2 regions of the Pseudomonas sp. MTM4 genome follow, and region 1 is predicted to be linked to the other one. Evidence: predicted binding sites of a transcription regulator. Region 1 holds the regulator's gene; the other holds the start of a gene.
The links. Region 1 encodes LexA, which represses DNA repair genes until DNA is damaged. Its sites were predicted from a motif close to CTGTNTNNNNANACAG; they were not measured.
Positions count from the first base shown of each region.

Region 2: imuA (translesion DNA synthesis-associated protein ImuA) is a predicted target of LexA. The motif match lies at 2,102-2,117, and genes of this name have one in related genera.

Region 1 is NZ_CP048411.1:5,781-9,189, forward strand. Features, by position in the region: gene GYM54_RS00025 (DMT family transporter) at 1-128, opposite strand, end outside; gene GYM54_RS00030 (hypothetical protein) at 336-572, shown strand; gene sulA (SOS-induced cell division inhibitor SulA) at 639-1,121, opposite strand; gene lexA (transcriptional repressor LexA) at 1,292-1,900, opposite strand; gene GYM54_RS00045 (TetR/AcrR family transcriptional regulator) at 2,095-2,802, shown strand; gene GYM54_RS00050 (L,D-transpeptidase) at 2,842-3,366, shown strand; gene nagZ (beta-N-acetylhexosaminidase) at 3,383-3,409, shown strand, end outside.
Region 2 is NZ_CP048411.1:294,787-298,195, reverse strand. Features, by position in the region: gene gyrA (DNA gyrase subunit A) at 1-510, opposite strand, end outside; gene mtnA (S-methyl-5-thioribose-1-phosphate isomerase) at 679-1,755, opposite strand; gene imuA (translesion DNA synthesis-associated protein ImuA) at 2,138-2,755, shown strand; gene GYM54_RS01410 (DNA polymerase Y family protein) at 2,763-3,409, shown strand, end outside.

The DNA.
Region 1 (3,409 bases):
AGCAGGCGCAGCGCGGTAAAGCTTGTAGGGTCGACCTGACTGTCACGTAATGCGGCACGGCAAAGCAGCGAATTGCCAGCAAAGGCGAGCATGGCCAATGCGGTCAACAGTAAGGTTCTTGTGCTCATCCTGAGTACCTTGAAGCGGCTAGGGCTGTCCTGACTGCTGTCCGGACTTCTATAAGGTCCCATCCTACTGTGTCGCTGATCGACGGCGCACCTGCTTTAAGCCCACCGCTCCATGATGAGCACGGCACGGTTCTCACGTGGAGAAGCCAAGGGCAGCCGACAAGTCGGTCGGCTGTTACAATGCGCCGTTTCACGGGGAGCAGACTCATGCCAACATCGTTTCTGGAAATCGTCGAGCTACCCGACGGTACCATCGTGCTGCGTCGTGCTGAGGATGAGGGTGTTCTGGTCACGCTGGATTTTTCCGACGATGCCAAGGTGTTCCTGCAAGGTCAGCATGTCGAAATCGCCAAGGCGATGTTCAATGTCGGCGTGCAAATGGCGGGACGAGTATCGGAAGGGGAGTTCGAGCGGGAGGAAGAGGGGCCGCGCGTACTACATTGAGACGGCTGCCTGGTTGCCTTTGCGGTTGGGTGGGTTTCGGCACTTCCTTATGCCGAGCAGCTGGGGTCAGTTTCCCAAGCGTATGTTCAAGCTGCGCGCGCTACCTTGGTCCGCTGCCGCGCGGAGTTTCAGCCGACCATGTTTGTCGAGGCGCGGCAGCCAGGTGATGACCGTATGGCTGCAGCCTGACATGAGCGCTTTGCATGCAAGCTCAAGAGCACCTTGCGTTTCTCGAGCTTGCAACAACAGAATGCGGTCGCGGTTGAGTCCGGTATCTCGCAGCCAGCTTTGTGAAAGCGATGCGGGTGGCGCAATCAGTGTTAGCCAGCGCGTATCGGCAGCTTCGCTAAGATCTCGAAGGATGGATGCGAGCAGCAGGTGACAGTGATCACTACTACCGCTCAGGGTCATTTCGCTCAGGCTGTCATCGGTTTCTTTTGACTTGCTGCGGACGACTTCCTGAATTGGCATCAAGCGATGTGCAATCAGGCCTTCGAACAAGGACAGCTGCGGTGGTTTGCCTGTGGTGGGCTGGGGGTGGTACTGCATCAACCTCTCCTTGGCAGGCTGTTGAAACTGCCTGCATTGCCAATACTTCGTTAAAAACAGCCTCAGGCGCTCATTCAAACAGTCAGCTCGTAAGCGAGGCCGGTCCGCATCTTCGGCTGTTTTTCCGTAGGTCGTCGCGCCTCGTCTTGCCTACCTTTTTTAACGGTCTGTTAGCGGCGTATCACACCGACACTCAACCCTTCGATAATAAGCTCTTGTTCCTTGAGATCGATTTCGATTGGGGCAAATTCAGGGTTTTCGGCCAGTAGCCAAACCTTGTGGCCCTCACGCTTGAAACGTTTCACAGTGACCTCATCATCGATGCGGGCCACAACGACCTGACCGTTGCGCGCTTCTCGTGTGGTATGGACGGCCAACAGGTCTCCGTCAAAAATGCCGATGTCTCGCATGCTCATACCGTGCACGCGCAATAGGTAATCGGCTTTCGGGTGAAAGAATGTCGAATTGATTTGGCAGGACTCTTCTATATGTTGCTGAGCCAGAATGGGCGCGCCAGCGGCGACTCGCCCAATGATCGGCAAGCCGCTTTCCTCGGCTGCGGGTTCGAAGCCGGGAATACGTATCCCGCGCGATGCGCCAGGCGTCATCTCGATAGCGCCTTTTTTGTTCAGCGCTTTCAGATGCTCTTCGGCCGCATTGGGCGATTTGAATCCCAGCTCTTGAGCGATCTCCGCCCGCGTAGGTGGGTAGCCGTTGTCTTCCAGGCAGCGCTTGATGAACGAAAGAATTTCCGACTGGCGAGGGGTCAGCTTGATCATGAGCGTCTCTGTGCTTTTATACAGTGCCTGGGATTATATACAGTGCCTGATGCTTGGCAATCGTTGTTTGGTGGGGAGCTGGAGGAGCGTGCCGCTAACTTTGGTTGAAAGCGAAAGCGTTCAGGCGCTTTGATGGTTGACTTGATGTGGGCTGAAACGTAAGTTTCAAACAAGTGTTTGTCGGAGGAGGGGGCATGGCGCAGTCTGAAACAGTGGAGCGTATTCTTGACGCAGCGGAACAGTTATTCGCTGAGAAAGGCTTCGCCGAGACTTCGCTTCGTCTTATCACCAGTAAGGCCGGGGTGAATCTGGCTGCGGTGAACTACCACTTCGGTTCGAAGAAGGCCCTGATCCAGGCGGTCTTCTCGCGTTTTCTCGGCCCGTTCTGTGTGAGTCTCGAGCGTGAGTTGGACAGGCGTGAAGCCCAGTCCGACAGAAAGGAAAGTCTCGAAGAGCTGCTGGAGATCCTCGTCGAGCAGGCGCTGGCGGTGACGCCGCGCAGTGGCGACGACCTGTCGATCTTCATGCGCCTGTTGGGCCTGTCCTTCAGCCAGAGCCAGGGCCACCTGCGGCGATACCTCGAAGATATGTATGGCAAGGTCTTCCGTCGCTACATGATGCGGGTGCATGAGGCTGCCCCTTCGATTCCGCCGATCGAACTGTTCTGGCGCGTACATTTCATGCTCGGCGCGGCGGCGTTCAGCATGTCGGGCATCAAGGCGCTGAGGGCGATAGCCGAGAACGACTTCGGTGCCAGAACGTCCATCGAGCAGGTCATGCGGATGATGGTTCCGTTTCTGGCGGCCGGTATGCGAGCTGATTCCGGCGTGGACGATCCCGACCTGGCGCAGGCTCACGCCATTGCCCGTCGCAATGCATTGGCAATGCCGGCCAAGAGTTGAGGTGCACGGTTTGGGAACGATCGGCTAAGCTTGCCGCCCATGTCTGATCTCGATTTACTCCATATCTCAATTGCCGACCAGCTGCTCTACGGATTTTCCGAAGGCAGGCTGCGCCTCAGGCTTCCCGTGTCGACCGCCCTTAATGGTGCGGGGGAACGCAACGGTTCCGGTTGTACGCCGCGTGGCCTTCACCGGGTGCGCGCGCGCATCGGCGAAGGATTGCCGGCCGACGCTGTTCTGCGTGGCCGCCGTTGGACTGGCGAGGTCTGGAGCCCGGAACTGCATGATTGCTACCCAGGACGCGATTGGATACTGACCCGCATTCTTTGGCTCAGCGGTTGCGAGCCCGGATACAACCGAATGGGCGCGGTCGATACCTTCCGTCGATACATCTATTTGCATGGCACGCCTGATTCAGAGCCCATGGGCGTACCGCTCTCTCACGGCTGCATCAGGCTGCGCAATGCCGACTTGCTCGATCTGTTCCCGCGGGTGCCGGCTGGTTGTGCCGTACAGATAGGCGAAGCGGCATGCCCCGATTGGTCGAGCGCAACGCTGAATTAAGGATCTGCTCAATATCATGCAAGGTTCATTGATGCTGGACATC
Region 2 (3,409 bases), 290 kb from region 1:
ACCGTTGACCAACAGGTTCGGGATCTTGGTCGGCATGACCGCCGGGATCTGTTCGGTGCCGTCGTAGTTCGGCACCCAGTCCACGGTTTCTTTGTGCAGATCGGCCAGCAGCTCGTGAGCCAGCTTGGCCATGCGCACTTCGGTGTATCGCATGGCCGCCGCGCTGTCGCCATCGACCGAACCGAAGTTGCCCTGGCCATCGACCAGCAGGTAGCGCAGCGAGAAAGGCTGCGCCATCCGTACGATGGTGTCGTAAACCGCCGAGTCGCCGTGAGGGTGGTATTTACCGATCACGTCACCGACCACACGGGCGGATTTCTTGTACGGCTTGTTCCAGTCGTTACCCAGCTCGCTCATGGCAAAAAGCACACGGCGATGCACGGGTTTCAGTCCGTCGCGCGCATCCGGCAGCGCACGACCGACGATTACACTCATGGCGTAGTCGAGGTAGGACTGTTTGAGTTCGTCTTCGATATTGACCGGGAGGATTTCTTTGGCCAGTTCGCCCATGGAAGCCTGGTTCCTTATAGTCAGCAGGGTCCTGCGATTAAGCGCGGGATGGTATCACAAGGCGGGAGGTCGCTGGAGGCCGGAGGCGTAACGAAGAAGCGCTCGCCGAGGCCACAAAATTCAATTACTGCCGCCCCTAGCCTCCAGCCGCTTTAGTCATCTTGCACCTTAATGCAACCGTTTACGGCTCATCAGGGCCGCGAGTTTAGCCGCGCTTGGCCGCTCGACGACGCCCTTCTCGGTCACGATGGCATCAATGAGATCCGCCGGGGTCACATCGAATACCGGGTTGAAGGCATCGACCTCCGCCGCCAACCGTTGGCCGTTCACTTCCAGCAACTCGCTGCCGGCACGCTCCTCGATGGGAATGTCATCACCAGATTCCAGCTCCATGTCGATGGTCGAACTGGGCGCCACGACCATGAATCGCACCCCGTGATGCATGGCAAGTACGGCGAGCTGATAGGTACCGATCTTGTTGGCGACGTCGCCATTGGCGGTGATCCGGTCGGCCCCGACAATCACCCAGGTGATACCTCGCGTTTTCATCAAGTGCGCGGCAGCCGAGTCGGCATTCAACGTAACCGGCACGCCTTCGCCGGCCAGCTCCCATGCGGTCAGCCTTGAACCCTGCAGCCAGGGACGGGTTTCATCGGCATAAACGCGTTCGACAAGCCCTTCCAGATGCGCAGCACGGATCACGCCGAGGGCAGTGCCGAAACCACCGGTGGCAAGCGCACCGGTATTGCAGTGGGTGAGCAGGTTTTGCGGATTGCCTTGGTGCTTGCGGATCAGGTCGACGCCGAACTGCGCCATGGTGAGATTGGCTTCGCGGTCACTGTCGTGAATGGAGGTCGCCTGAGCCTCGGCTGCGATCAGCGGATCTTCGCCCGACTTCAAACGATCGAGCCGTTCGCGCATCTGATTCAATGCCCAGAACAGATTGACGGCGGTCGGACGTGAGCCGGCAAGCACCTCAAAGTCTGCTTCCAGCGCCGCGCGCCAGTCACCGCCCTCGGCGAGCCGCGCCCTGAGTCCCAGAACCAGTCCATACGCCGCGCTGATTCCAATCGCCGGAGCGCCGCGCACAACCATCTCACGGATAGCCTTGGCGACAGCCGCAGCAGAATCATAGGTGTGCCATAGCTCTTCCAGCGGCAGTTTGCGCTGGTCGAGCAAACGCAGCTGCCCGTCCCGCCACTCGATAGCCTTCACCTTTTCTGCGGCCAACAAGCGTTCGCGCATGGCAATCCTCTCTGTTCTTGACTAGCACCCCGGATCACCAGGGATAGTACCGGCCCGCTCATGGCTACGAGCCGGCGCATGAAAAAGCCCGGTCATCCTCGAGCCGGGCTTCAACATTCGGCATGAATATGCAGCGTCATTCGACCTCGCACTCATACCCGGGCGCGAATCCTAATCGACTGATTTTTTCAGCACAAGCAAAGCTCATCTGCCGCACTCGATACGGAGCGGATACAGTGATCAGCGGCATTAGGCGGATGGCGGCGGCTACGTTCTGGATTTCAGTTTTAGTTTGAAAAAGCGTTCTTCATCGTTTCATCTTGACCTGTAGTCGACAGCCAGAATACTGTACTGATATACAGTATTAGGATTATTCACTGCCATGACGTCCGTGGTCGCCCTCAACCACCTGATCGATACGCGCCGGCTCTGGCGCGGCCAGACCAAAGTCCTTACACCTAACGCCCAGCCAACCGGGCATGCTGCGCTGGATGACGTATTACCCGGCGGCGGCTGGCCTGAATCGGCATTGAGCGAGATTCTCTTCGCCACTACCGGAATCGGCGAGTTACGCCTGCTTTGGCCCACCCTGGCGCGCCTCACCGCCGCCGGCGAGCGCGTAGTGCTGGTGGCTCCGCCCCATGTGCCTTATCCCCAGGCCTGGCTGACTGCCGGCATAGATCTGCGTCAGCTGTTCATTATCAACGCACGGGGCCGTGACGCCTTGTGGGCTACCGAACAATGCCTGCGCTCGGGCAGTTGCGGTGCGGTGTTGTGCTGGCCGCAACAGGTCGATGATCGCGCTCTGCGCCGACTGCAGGTCGCTGCCGAAACAGGCCAGACATTGGCCTTCGCTTATCGTCCGCTACGCGAAGAGATCAATCCGTCCCCAGCGGCGCTGCGCCTGGCTTTCGAAAACCGACCGGCGCAACTGCGCGTCCTCAAGTGCCGAGGTGGCCTGGCCAGAACGCTCCCCATTCCCGCTGCGGCGTTGGGCTGAGGTCCTCATGCTTTGGGTCTGCATATTGCTGCCTCAACTGGCCATGGACGGCGTGCTGCGAGGCCGAGACGATGCTGAATCGCCGCTGGCGCTCTTGAGCGGCACACCACAACGCCGCGTGCTGCAGGCAGTCAACCCCGCTGCACGGGCTCTGGGCCTCAAGCCAGGACAATCGTTGATCGCTGCCCAGACGCTGACTCACGCCTTCGCCACGGCTGAATATGACCTGGCGTCGATCGAGCGTTGGCAGCAATTTCTCGCCGCCTGGGCCTATGGCTTTAGCTCGCAGGTCAGCCTGCACTATCCGCGTTGCCTGCTTTTGGAAGTGCAATCCAGTCTCGGCCTGTTCGGCCCCTGGCCTCGCTTGGAGGCACGCCTGCGCGAAGAATTGAACACGCTGGGTTTTCAGCATCGCATTACCCTGGCGCCAAACCCTGCCGCCGCGCGAGTCCTGGCCAACGCGCATGACGGTCTGGCGGTGATGGATACCGAAACGCTGCCTGGCGTGCTCGCTGCATTGCCGGTAGAGCGCATCGGAGTGCCCCGTGAAGTGGCAACCGCCCTTGCGCGCATGGGGCTTCGGACCCTTAAGCAGGTGATTGAAATGCCACGCGATGGTTTGACACAGCGATTTTCAACCGGCGCGCTGAAGCA